2 linked regions of the Casimicrobium huifangae genome follow. The protein of the gene in region 2 binds, or shares a complex with, the protein of the main gene of each other region. Links are inferred from orthologs where the notes say so. Each region holds a gene or a part of one and is shown on either strand. Other genes may lie near its edges.

The links. The genes of interacting proteins can lie anywhere in the genome.
Region 1: the proteins of dnaX (region 2) and dnaN are in contact, whole or in part, in a cryo-EM structure (PDB 8GIZ), measured with the Escherichia coli proteins. The link is inferred for Casimicrobium huifangae from one-to-one orthologs.

What each region holds. Positions count from the first base shown.
Region 1 is NZ_CP041352.1:161-3,721, reverse strand. The notes cover bases 1-2,923. They hold dnaN (DNA polymerase III subunit beta), read right to left. Parts: upstream 2,053-2,923; coding sequence 949-2,052; downstream 1-948. Other genes in these bases: dnaA (chromosomal replication initiator protein DnaA), read right to left, coding at 2,294-2,923; gyrB (DNA topoisomerase (ATP-hydrolyzing) subunit B), read right to left, coding at 1-834. Also shown: more of dnaA, read right to left, coding at 2,924-3,561. UniProt on the Escherichia coli protein: Confers DNA tethering and processivity to DNA polymerases and other proteins. Acts as a clamp, forming a ring around DNA (a reaction catalyzed by the clamp-loading complex) which diffuses in an ATP-independent manner freely and bidirectionally along dsDNA.
Region 2 is NZ_CP041352.1:1,124,150-1,132,314, reverse strand. What follows is about bases 2,148-5,060. They hold dnaX (DNA polymerase III subunit gamma/tau), read right to left. Parts: upstream 4,516-5,060; coding sequence 2,779-4,515; downstream 2,148-2,778. Other genes in these bases: mltF (membrane-bound lytic murein transglycosylase MltF), read left to right, coding at 4,902-5,060; FKL89_RS05235 (YbaB/EbfC family nucleoid-associated protein), read right to left, coding at 2,353-2,679. Outside these bases: 16S rRNA (adenine(1518)-N(6)/adenine(1519)-N(6))-dimethyltransferase RsmA, read left to right, coding at 1-831; FKL89_RS05245 (hypothetical protein), read right to left, coding at 955-1,476; recombination mediator RecR, read right to left, coding at 1,473-2,063; more of mltF, read left to right, coding at 5,061-6,302; FKL89_RS05215 (2'-5' RNA ligase family protein), read right to left, coding at 6,340-6,777; guaA (glutamine-hydrolyzing GMP synthase), read right to left, coding at 8,089-8,165. UniProt on the Escherichia coli protein: Part of the beta sliding clamp loading complex, which hydrolyzes ATP to load the beta clamp onto primed DNA to form the DNA replication pre-initiation complex.

The DNA.
Region 1 (3,561 bases), 1.1 Mb from region 2 along the record:
GGTGAAACACTGCACGTTTTCACCGTAGCTGTCGTTCCACTGCATCGACACTTCAACGGTGATGCCATTCTTCTCGGCGCTGCAATAGAAGATGTTCTTGTGCAGAACGGTCTTCGCCTTGTTCATGTACTCGACGAAGCCCTTGATACCGCCGGAGTACGCGAAGTTTTCGCTCTTGCCGGTGCGCTGGTCGATCAGCTCGATCTTGACGCCGTGATTGAGGAACGAGAGCTCACGAATGCGCTTGGCCAGAATTTCAAAATGGTATTCAACCAGCTGGAACGTCTCGATTGAGGCAAGGAAATGCACCTCCGTGCCACGACGGTTGCGCGTTTCGCCGGTAATTTTGAGCGGCGCCACCGGTACGCCCTGGCGGAACTCCATCTCATGCACTTTGCCTTCGCGCCAGATCTTGAGCTTCAACCAGTCCGACAGCGCGTTCACCACCGAAACACCGACGCCGTGCAAACCACCGGACACTTTGTATGAGTTCTGGTCGAACTTGCCACCTGCGTGCAGCTCGGTCATCACAATCTCAGCCGCCGAGCGCTTCATCTCGTCGTCCTGCTTGATCGCCGTCGGGATACCGCGACCGTTGTCGGTGACCGATACCGAGTTATCGGCATGAATGATCACCTTGATGTCGTCGCAGTAGCCACCGAGCGCTTCGTCAATGGCGTTGTCGAGCACCTCGAACACCATGTGATGCAGGCCGGTGCCATCACCGGTGTCACCGATGTACATGCCGGGGCGCTTGCGGACGGCCTCCAGACCTTTCAGGATGCGGATCGAATCTTCGTTGTATTCAGCGGGCTTTTTATCGGTATCGGACATGAAACTTTTTCTGCTTTTGGTTTTCGTTTTCAGTAGGAGCGGCGCCGCCGCGACCTTCAACGAGGAATGAAGACATAGAGTCGCGGCAAAGCCGCTCCTGCAAACCCGCCATCGTCAGATGCGCATCGGCATCACCACGTATTTGAAGTCGGTACGACCGGGCACCGTAAACAGCGCGCTGGCCGAGGAATCCTGCAGCGCAATGGTGATTTCGTTTGACGACAGCGTCGCCAGCGCATCGAGCAGGTAGTTGATGTTGAAACCAATATCGACCGCAGCGCCTTCGTAGGCGACCTCGATTTCTTCTTCGGCTTCTTCCTGTTCGTTGTTGGTACAAGCGATCTTCAGCGCACCCGGATGCAAGCCGATGCGCACGCCACGGAAGCGCTCGTTCGACAGGATCGCCGCGCGCTGCAGCGTGTGCAGCAGCAGCAGACGATCCAGCGTGATGATCTTGCTGTGTGCGGTCGGAATCACGCGGTTGTAGTCGGGGAACTTGCCATCGATCACCTTGCTGGTGAGCTCGATGTTGCCGAAGCTGAAACGCACCTGATTGGCGAGGATGTCAATGGTGATGGGATCGTCGGTTTCGCCCAGCAGCTTGGAAAGCTCAATCACCGTCTTGCGCGGCACGATGATTTCCTGGCGGGTGAAGTTGCCTTCCACCGGCATCGTGGCATAGCTCAGGCGATGACCGTCGGTGGCCACGCAGACCAGCTGGTCCTTGTCGAGCACGAACAGCATGCCGTTCAGGTAGAAGCGGATGTCCTGTTGCGCCATGGCGAACTCAACCAGCCTGAGCGTCGCCTTGAGCAGCTTCTGCGGCAGCTTGAAGCTCTGCAACTGCTCCTGGCTCATGGTCAGGCGCGGATAGTCGGCGGCCGGCAGCGTCTGCAGGCTGAAGCGGCTCTTGCCGGCCTTCACCGCCATCTTGCTGTCCTTGGCGTCAATCGAGACCTCGCTGCTCTCGGGCAGCGCACGCAGCAGGTCCTGCAGCTTGCGGGCGGCCACCGTGGTCGACTGGTCGCCCGCCTCGGGCACTTCCACCTTGGCTGAAATCTGCAATTCGAGATCAGTGGCGATGGTGTTGAGCGTATTGCCCTTGTGCTCAAACAGCACATTGGCCAGGATCGGCAACGTCTGCCGACGTTCCACGATACCCGACACCGCCTGCAAGGGTTTCAACACCAGATCGCGAGGTATGTTCTTAAATTGCATATATACGTAACCCTATTTAATAGAAGACCAATGCGGCTGTGGGTAACTTGAAAACTCAAACAAAATCAAACTGTTACGACAAAAATTTGGCTGCGGGCGAGTGCTGTGGCAAGTGCGGATAATTTGTGGACGAGATTTTCGCGGACAATTTTTTGCACACTTATCCACAAACGATAGCCTTTCATCAACACGGTTTACTGGCGCCCTTTCATTCACTTTACTGCGTTCAGATTCCTCACCATCAACTGCGCAGTACTTGCAGCAGGAACGCGAAATCGTGCTGAATCTGAGGTGTGCTCTCGCGCAGGCTGGCGATTTGTCGGCAGGCGTGCAGCACCGTGGTGTGATCGCGGCCACCGAAGTTCTGTCCGATTTCCGGCAGTGACATTGGTGTCAGCTCTTTGGCCAGCGCCATCGCCATCTGCCGCGGCCGCGCCACGATGCGAGAGCGCTTCTTGGAGTGCATATCGCTGACCTTGATCTTGTAGTAGTCAGCAACTGTCTTCTGGATGTTCTCGATCGAGATCTGTCGTGACTGCACGGCCAGCAGGTCACGCAGCGCTTCCTTGGCTACCTGCGGCGTGATGGCGACATTGTGGAAGCCGGCATAGGCGATTACGCGCTTCAACCCGCCTTCCAGTTCACGTACGTTGGAGCGGATGTGTTTGGCGATGAAGAAGGCAACCTGCTCATCGAGCTCCACACCCACCTGCTTTGCTTTGGCAAGCAGGATCGCTACCCGCATCTCGGTCTCGGGCGGTTCAATCTGCACCGTGAGGCCCCAACTGAAGCGGCTCTTGAGCCGGTCTTCGATGCCTTCGATCTCTTTGGGATAGGTGTCGCAGGTGATGATTACCTGCTTCTTCGCTTCGGTCAGCGCATTGAACAGGTAGAAAAACTGTTCCTGCGTACTGCTCTTGTTGTTGAAGAACTGGATGTCGTCGATCAGCAGCAGATCGAGCGAGGCATAACTTTGCTTGAACGCATCCCACGCCTTGTGCTGATAGGCTTTAACGACGTCCGACACATAGCGTTCGGCATGGATGTAACGTACCCTGGCGGTCGGATGTTCACGCAGTAACTGGTTGCCAATCGCCTGCAGCAGATGCGTCTTGCCAAGGCCGACACCACCGTAGATGAACAGTGGGTTGTAGGCGTCACCCGGATTGCCGGCGACCTGCATGGCCGCGGCGCGAGCCAGTTGATTGGCCTTGCCGGTGACGAAGCTGTCGAAGGTGAAGCTTGAATTGAGTGTTGATTCGCGTGCCGCTGTGCCGGTGATCGCGCTGCCGCCACTGTCGGCCGCTGTCACGACAAGCGGCGTTTCCGGCACTGGCCCGGCGGTGACGGGTGAAGCTATTGATGCCGCGATGTTTGCCGGTGCAGTGCGTTCAGCAATTTTCTGGTGGCCATTGACCGCAGCGCTGGCAACGGCCAGGCGAACGGTGCGTGGCTCCGGAAAGTAGGCTGTCGCGAGCGAATCGATCGTGCTCAGGTAACGATCGCGCA
Region 2 (8,165 bases):
CGTGACACCAAAGCACCCACCGCCCCCCACCGGGCCCGCAAGCGCTTCGGGCAAAACTTTCTGGTGGATCGCCACTACATCCTGCGCATTGTCGATGCCATCGACCCGCGCCCCGAGCAGCGCATCGTCGAGATCGGGCCCGGTCAGGCGGCGCTGACGCGTGAACTGCTGGCCGCGATGGATGCACACTGCGCCACGGGACAAGCGGCGAGCCTTGACGTGGTGGAAATAGACCGCGACCTCGTCGCCCGCCTCACCGCCGAATTCCCGAGGGACCGTTTGCGCGTACACGAGGCTGATGCGCTCGAATTCGATTTCGCAACGCTGGCAGCGGACGCGAAGCTGCGTGTGGTGGGTAACCTGCCGTACAACATCTCCACACCCATCCTGTTTCGCCTTTGCGAGTTTGAGGATCGCATCAGCGACATGACATTCATGCTGCAGAAGGAAGTGGTGGACCGCATGGCGGCGAGCGAAGGCAGCGGCGAGCGCGGACGGCTGTCGGTGATGCTGCAATACCGCTATCGCGTGGAAAAGTGCTTCGACGTGCCACCCGGCGCATTCCGCCCGATTCCGGCGGTGGATTCGTCGATCGTTCGCCTCACGCCGCTCGGCAGTAAGAGGCTACGACCGAACAACGAAACCCGCTTCGCGCAGATCGTCACCGCCGCCTTCACCCAACGACGCAAGATGATCCGCAAGAGTCTCGCCGCGTGGGTCAGTGCCGACGCGTGGACTGCCATCGGTATCGAACCAACGGCCCGCGCAGAGGATTTATCGACCGCCGAGTTCGTTGCGATCAGTGACTGGCGTGAAGGGTCGTCGCCCTGAGCAGCGCAGCGCGTCAAGGTATTTGTTCATCGAACCAACGTTTTGGAGCGCGCCTGCGGCGGACTGGTGCAGGACTCCTGACGCGCTTCGCCTCTCCGGAACACCGCGTGGCACCCTACGACTCTAGGAGGTCATCACTGTTACTAGCACCGCAGCCAGCGCAACAAGCGAAAGAACGCCCCCCAAGAACCAAGCTAGATCACGCCGAACCTGGCCAGAAGTGAAGGTGCTTGAAGCCAGCGAACCAAACACGCCGCACCACAAGGCAATCGTCGCGACACGGTAGTCCGTGGCACTGAGAAAGCGAACTTCTTCGGCGCTTACGGGAAGCCTTGTCGCCCCAGCATCGGTGGCAAGCGATCGTGCCCACGAATACACCACTAGGCAGAAAAGCGCTGTCGCAACCGCTGTGCAAAGTGCGATGGATATTCGCAGTGCGGCACCTGTGTTGGTGGCGCGCGTGTTGCAAATTATCACCACAGAAACTACAGCGACCACGCTGTGTGCGGCGAATGAACTAACGCCCATCAGTGAAGAGAAAACAAGCCCCTCTCGAAACTGCTCCGTTCGGAAAAATAGCCAAGTAGCGAAGACTAGTGAAACAACCAGGCCTGGAAGCAGGCCCTTCAGTAGGGCAAGTTTCACCGCCTCTCCCTCACCGCCTGCGCCACCGTCGCCGCATCCACATACTCCAGCTCGCTGCCAATCGGAATACCGCGCGCCAGCCGCGACACCTTGACGCCCTGGCCTTCGAGCAGTTCGGTGATGACGTGCGCGGTGACTTCGCCTTCGTTGGTGAAGTTGGTGGCGAGGATGACTTCCTTGACCGTGCCGTCGGTGGCGCGGTTGACCAGCTTTTCGAGATGAATCTGGCCGGGGCCGACGCCATCGAGCGGCGATAGGCGGCCGAGCAGCACGAAGTAGAGCCCGCTGAAGGCGCCGCTCTGCTCCAGCGTGATCTGGTCGGCTGGGGTTTCGACGACGCACAGCAGCGAGGCGTCGCGCCGTGACGAGGCGCAGACCGCGCACACCGGCGTTTCCGACAGCGTGTTGCAGCGCTCGCAATGGCCCAGCTTGTCGAGCGCGCCTTCCAGCGCTTTCGCTAGCCTCAGCGCGGCGTCGCGCTTGTGCTGCACCAGCTCAAATGCAATGCGCTGTGCCGCCCGCGGGCCGATACCGGGCAAGGCTTTCAGCGCGTCGATGAGCGCCTTGAACGAAACAGGAGCACTCATGCGCGCTCCGCGCGCAGGACGACGGGCGCGCCGCGCCCTAGGACGGCGCGCGCTTCGCTTGCTAGGACGTCGGCCTTCGGCCTAGGACGCCAAGGTTTGCCGCTAGCCCCGTCAGTTGCGGAGGGATTGGTCACGAAAGTTGGACCGCTGGCTGTTTGACTTGGATGGCCGAAAAACCGACCGCATGTCGCCCCGTGCTCGCGTCTTAGGCCAAGCGAAGCGTTGGCCGTCGTCCTAGCAAGCGAAGCGCGCGACGTCCTGGCGAGCATGGCGAGCGTCGTCCTGCCGTCTAGAACGGCAACTTCATGCCCGGCGGCAGCCCCATGCCACCGGCGAGCGAGCCCATCTTCTCCGAGGAAACTTGTTCAATCTTTTTCGCGGCATCATTGATGGCGGCGGTGATCAGATCTTCGAGCATTTCCTTGTCATCCATCACGCCGGCATCAATCTGCACACGCTTGCAGTCGTGCTTGCCGGTCATGGTGATCTTGACCATGCCAGCACCAGCCTGGCCCTCAACTTCCATGCGCTGGATTTCTTCCTGCGCCTTTTTCAGGTTTTCCTGCATGCGCTGCGCCTGCTGCATGAGGCCAGCCATTCCACCTTTACCTAGCATTTGTTTCTCCGAAAAAAGGACGAGTTAGCAATGACGAGTGACGAAAGGTGCATCTGAAATGCGATGACGCCACCTCTGCTTTTCGTCACTCGTCACTCGTCATGACTCAGTAGCCTGAATGCTACCCGCGCGCACGCGGCCGCCGCCTTCGCTGAGCAGCACCTGCACCGCCGGGTCCGCCATGAAGGCGGCCTCGGCGGCGGCCTGCTTTTCGTCACGCACACGGTTGTCACGCACCGCGACCGATTCGCCGACGTTGTCCGTCAATTCGATTTCGATCTTCACGGCGCGGCCGAAATACTCGCTGAGCGTGCCAGCGAGGCGCTCCTTCTGCGTCGCCAGAGGCCGCTTGTCCTGTGGCAATGCGAGCTTGAACAGGCCCTTGTCCCAGCTCGCCAGCACGCTGTGCCGCGCCAGCTCGCGCGCCATCGCAGCAAGTGGCAGCAGGCTCACCAGCTTGAGCCAGTCACCGTCGAAGTCGCGCCGAGGCGCGGCGTCGCTGCCCGACGGGATGGGAGAGCCTGTCGACGTCACTTGAGCGGAAGCCTGGGTTGCGTCGACGGTGCGCGTTACTCCCTCCCCGCCGGTGGGGGAGGGTTGGGGAGAGGGGGACGGCGCCGAGGCGTGCGACGCTGGATAAGGCGAAGCACCAGCCCCCTCTCCCGCAACCCCTCTCCCACGAGGGGCGAGGGGAGTTTCGGTCCGTGCAACATTTGCCGGCGTCGCCTCGCGCACGGGCTCCGCACCATTCGACGGCGCAAACGCCAGCAAGCGCAAGAACGTCATCATCAGCGCCGTCTGCTCGTCGGGTGCAAGGCGCAGATCGTCGCGACCGTGCAGCGCGATCTGGTAGTAGAGCTGCACTTCTTCCGCGCTCAAAGCTTGCGAAAGGCGCTGAATTTGCGCGGCATCCGGGTCAGCCGCATCCACGCTCGCCTGTACCGGTTGCGCGAGGGCGATGCGCTGCAACGCACGGGCGAGCTGGGCCAGCGCGTCGTCCGCTGCGAGCCCGTGCTCGAAGCAGCGCTCGACCTCGGCGTTTAGCGCCGCCGCGTCGCGCGCAACGACGGCATCCAGCACACGCCACACAAAATCGCGATCCACGTTGCCGAGCATCTGGCGCACCTGCTGCTCGTCTACCTTGCCGTGCCCGAACGCAATGGCCTGGTCTGTGATTGAGAGCGCATCGCGCATTGAGCCCTGCGCTGCCTCACCGATCAGGCGCAAAGCGGGCGCGTCAAACGGCACCTGCTCAGCCGAGAGCACCTTGTGCAACTGCTCCGCCACACGTTCGGGCGGGAACTGCTTCAGCGCGAACTGCAGACAGCGCGACAGCACCGTCACCGGGATCTTCTGTGGGTCCGTCGTCGCCAGTACAAACTTGACGTGCTCCGGCGGCTCTTCCAGCGTCTTCAGCATTGAGTTGAAGGCGCTCTTGGACAGCATGTGCACCTCGTCAATCAGGTACACCTTGTAGCGGCCGGCCGTGGGCGCATAACGCGCGTTGTCGATGATCTCGCGCATGTTGTCGACGCCGGTGTTCGACGCAGCATCAAGCTCGATGAGATCGGGAAAGCGTCCGGCATCGATGTCCTGGCAAGTCTGGCAGACGCCACAAGGCGTCGCAGTAACGCCAGTTTCGCAATTCAGAGTTTTCGCAAGGATCCGCGCGATGGTCGTCTTGCCCACGCCGCGCGTGCCGGTGAGCAGATACGCCTGATGCAGCCGCCCGGTTTCCAGTGCATGCGACAGCGCGCGCACCACGTGCTCCTGCCCCATCAACTCGGAGAAATTGCGCGGGCGATATTTGCGGGCTAGGGCGAGAGAGGCGGACACTTGGCTACTGGCTCCAAACGTGCGGGGAGAGCTGATCGAACCAAATGTCAGCGTTCGCAGACGGGATGGAGTGCAAGGCGAATTTTTGGCGGGACACGAGACATATCTGACGCGATAGGCGAGTGGCCCGCCAAAAATTCAACGCCGCAATCCGCCCGTATGCGGACGCCGGAGAAAGAGGTGGTGAGCCGTTCCCCCGGCACTGCCTACACCGCTGTGGCTGCTTCCTTCCGGACCTGACCAGATTCACGGCTTGAACATGCGGGGCGACCCACCACCTCCAATTATAGTTGCCCGGAGATTTTGCAAGCCGCACGTACCGATTGCCAGCCCCTATACTCGCGGGCCACGCGTCGAGTGCGCAACGGGAAGTTCGTACACGAGACATGTCCTTTTTCCGCATCATTCTGGCCGTCCTGGCTGCTGCTGCTGCGCTGGTGCTGCCGTTCAAGCTGGTGAACTGGGCCGAGACGCGGCCGCTGAGCGGCAGCCTGCGCACGCCAGCCGACCCCAATGCCCTGCGCGCTGGTGTGATGGTGCATCCAACGATCTATTACGTTGACCCGAATGGCGAGGCTGCCGGGCTCGAATACGACCTGATCAGTGCATTTGCACAAACGCAACACCGCTCGATTGCGCTGAAGACCTACCCCACGCCCGACGCAGCACGGCTGGCGCTCATGCGCGGCGAGATTGACGTGGTAACGATGGGAGTTTCGGCCGATGGCATGAGCGCCACCGAGGTCGCGACCAGGGCGCGCTACCAGGAGAGCGGTTGGGTGCTGCTCAATTCGCCGCAGAAGTTCACCCCCAAGTCGTTTGCCGAACTGCTGCCAAAACGCGTGGTGGTCAGCTCGCGGATTTTTTCGCACCCGCAGATGGCGGAAATCCGTCGCCGCAACGCTGGCATCACCTTTGTCGAAGACGAGCGCCACGACGACGAGGCCCTGATCGCGGCCGTTGGTGATGATGACGTGCAGTACGCCATCGTCGAGGAGGACACCTTCAACGCGAGCCGGCATTTCCACTACGATGCGCAACGCGCATTCACTGTTCAGCCGGCGCTATCGCGCGTCTGGCTGTTTGCACACAAGGACATGAAGCTGCGCGACGAGGCCGAGGCATTTCTCACACGCATCACGCGTGACGGGCAAATTGCGCGGGTGCTTGACCGCTACTTTGGATTCCCGCAACGGGTGTCGCCGATGGACATCGACATCTTCAGCGAACGGGTGAACTCGGTGTTGCCACGCTATCGCATGTGGTTCCAGCAGGCGCAGGAGACGTATGGCATCGAATGGCGGTTACTGGCTGCGGTGTCGTATCAGGAATCACACTGGAACGCGGATGCAACGTCGCCCACCGGTGTCCGTGGCATCATGCAGTTCACCGAGGACACCGCGAAGCGCTACAACGTTGACCGGCTCGACCCGCGATCATCAATTCTCGGTGGTGCCCGCTATCTCTCGGAACTCAAGCGCGACGGCCTTGCTGCGCGCATCCAGGAGCCGGACAAAACCTGGCTGGCGCTGGCGGCCTACAACATCGGCCTCGGTCACATCGAAAACGCCCGTATCCTGACCCAGCGCGCAAAGAAGAACCCGGACATGTGGCCCGACGTGCGCCGCCACCTGCCGATGCTTGCCAAGCCCGATGTCGCCGCCCAGTTCAAGCTGGGCCCCTGCCGCTGCAACATGCCGGTCGACTACGTGGAATCCGTGCGTGCTTATTACGACGTACTGCTGCGGTTGGAACCACCTTATCAGCCCAAGTTGCGGGCCGGATAAAAGACAGAACAATAGCTGTAGCCACCTGTTGAGTTCACTACATGCCAAACTGCCATCGGGCGAGCACATCATGTCGCGTCAATCCAACGTGACTGTGAATCAACAACAGTTCGGTGGCAGTCCAGCTTATCGGTTCAACTGACTCCGGGCGCACCAGCCGGTCGTCATACAGAACAGTCATGTGCGGTACAAATTGGTCTTGCAGCAGCGCGCCAAGGAAGTGCTCACGTATCGCGTCGCGCAAAATTGTCTGCCTGAAACCGATCAATTCCACCGTTCCGCGTACACCTGACAACACCAGCGGCCGGTCAACAGGTTTGCTAGCAAAGCTCAATGCCGTGTCAAGAGAAATTACGAATGGCCGTGCCTGTATTGCATCGCCGGCGCGTTTCGCAAGTTCGATCAGCCCTGCAGGTAGGGTCTTGCCTTCGTAAAACGTGCACAAGGTCAAGTGGAGCCGGTCGGTGCGGTACACCCTGCCTCGCAGTCCATGCCGCTCCCTCAGCGACAGTGCTGTCGCTATCGACGACTCCGCGGCTCGTTCATCCGGTCGAATGGCGTAGAACAGCCGATTCTTTCGCGGGACTACCGTCTGACCTATGCCGTCGTCACCGCCAGTGCCTGGAATTGATATCTGCATACGCCCGCCAACCCGGATAGTGATGGACTCGAAGAGAATCCAATAACTGTATTTTTATACAGTAATCAGCCGGGCGTCAATACGCAATCCAGACTCGTCGCTACTCCCACTCGATGATGTCTTTTGCCTTGAAACTCCCATGAACACTAGCTTAGTCAGTCTGGTCCATTGAGCTTTGCCGTCGCTTCTAACGTGAGAAAACGAGCGCTTTTCTAGTGTGGGGATCGAGCCGCTTTGACGGGCCGCTACTCCTGCAGTTCTATCTTCAAATTTCGATAGAGGCATTCTGCGTCGATTTGACGGGCTCGATGAGACGATGCTTGATGGCGCACTCTGCAGCCCAAGCTTGCAAGACGCGCTGCACTTCCGAGACGTTCGCGCAGCCAAAATTCGCCGTCTATCGGTAGTAGCTCGCCTCGCCGAATCCGTGCTTGCGGCGCAGTTCCTTACCGCCAGCTCCACGTCCGCTTCCGCGTAAGCCCAGTGATTTGCTCATCCTTGCAGGGCTTCTAGTTCATTGTCCGTTCCCCTTCTCTCTGGTGAATCGGACTCTAGTTCAGCTCGTTGCCAACTTTCGGGGGTAGCGCAGAGTCGATGAATCCCTGCTGGTGTGAGCCACGGCAAAATCGCCCATGGCGACGCGCAGCATGTGTAGCCAGTAACTTCGACTGGCAAGAGTCGTCCCGCATCGTCACGCTGCGTCGGTCCGGCTATTTCTTGATCGTGATCTTCCCGTCTTTGATCAGAATCTTCTCGCCGCCCTTAAGTACAACGTCCCCGCCGTTGGTTTTGACAGTGCATGGTGCCGAGCCTTGAATCGATGATGCCGACGTAGTGCCTCCTCTGAATGTGACACCACTGGTCTTTGAGCCGCTGCACACGGCGTCCCACTTGTACTCTTTTGAGTCTTTGTTTTCGTAGTCAACCGTGATTGCCGCCGATGCAGAACAACACACCAGAACGGCGCCGGAAAAAGCAAAAAGCCTATGCATACTCAAACCTCCAGAAATTCAAGAATTCATTCCGCCGAATTGAAGGCCGCCGCACGCATTGACCGGCGGCGCCGCGATTGCAGCAGAAATTGATCATAGGCTGAGGCCGCTCCGCATTCACCCGGCCAGAGGTACAGGTTCACCCAACTGACCGTCACTCCCACTCAATCGTCGCCGGAGGCTTACCGGAAATGTCGTAGACGACGCGATTGAATCCGCGCACTTCGTTGA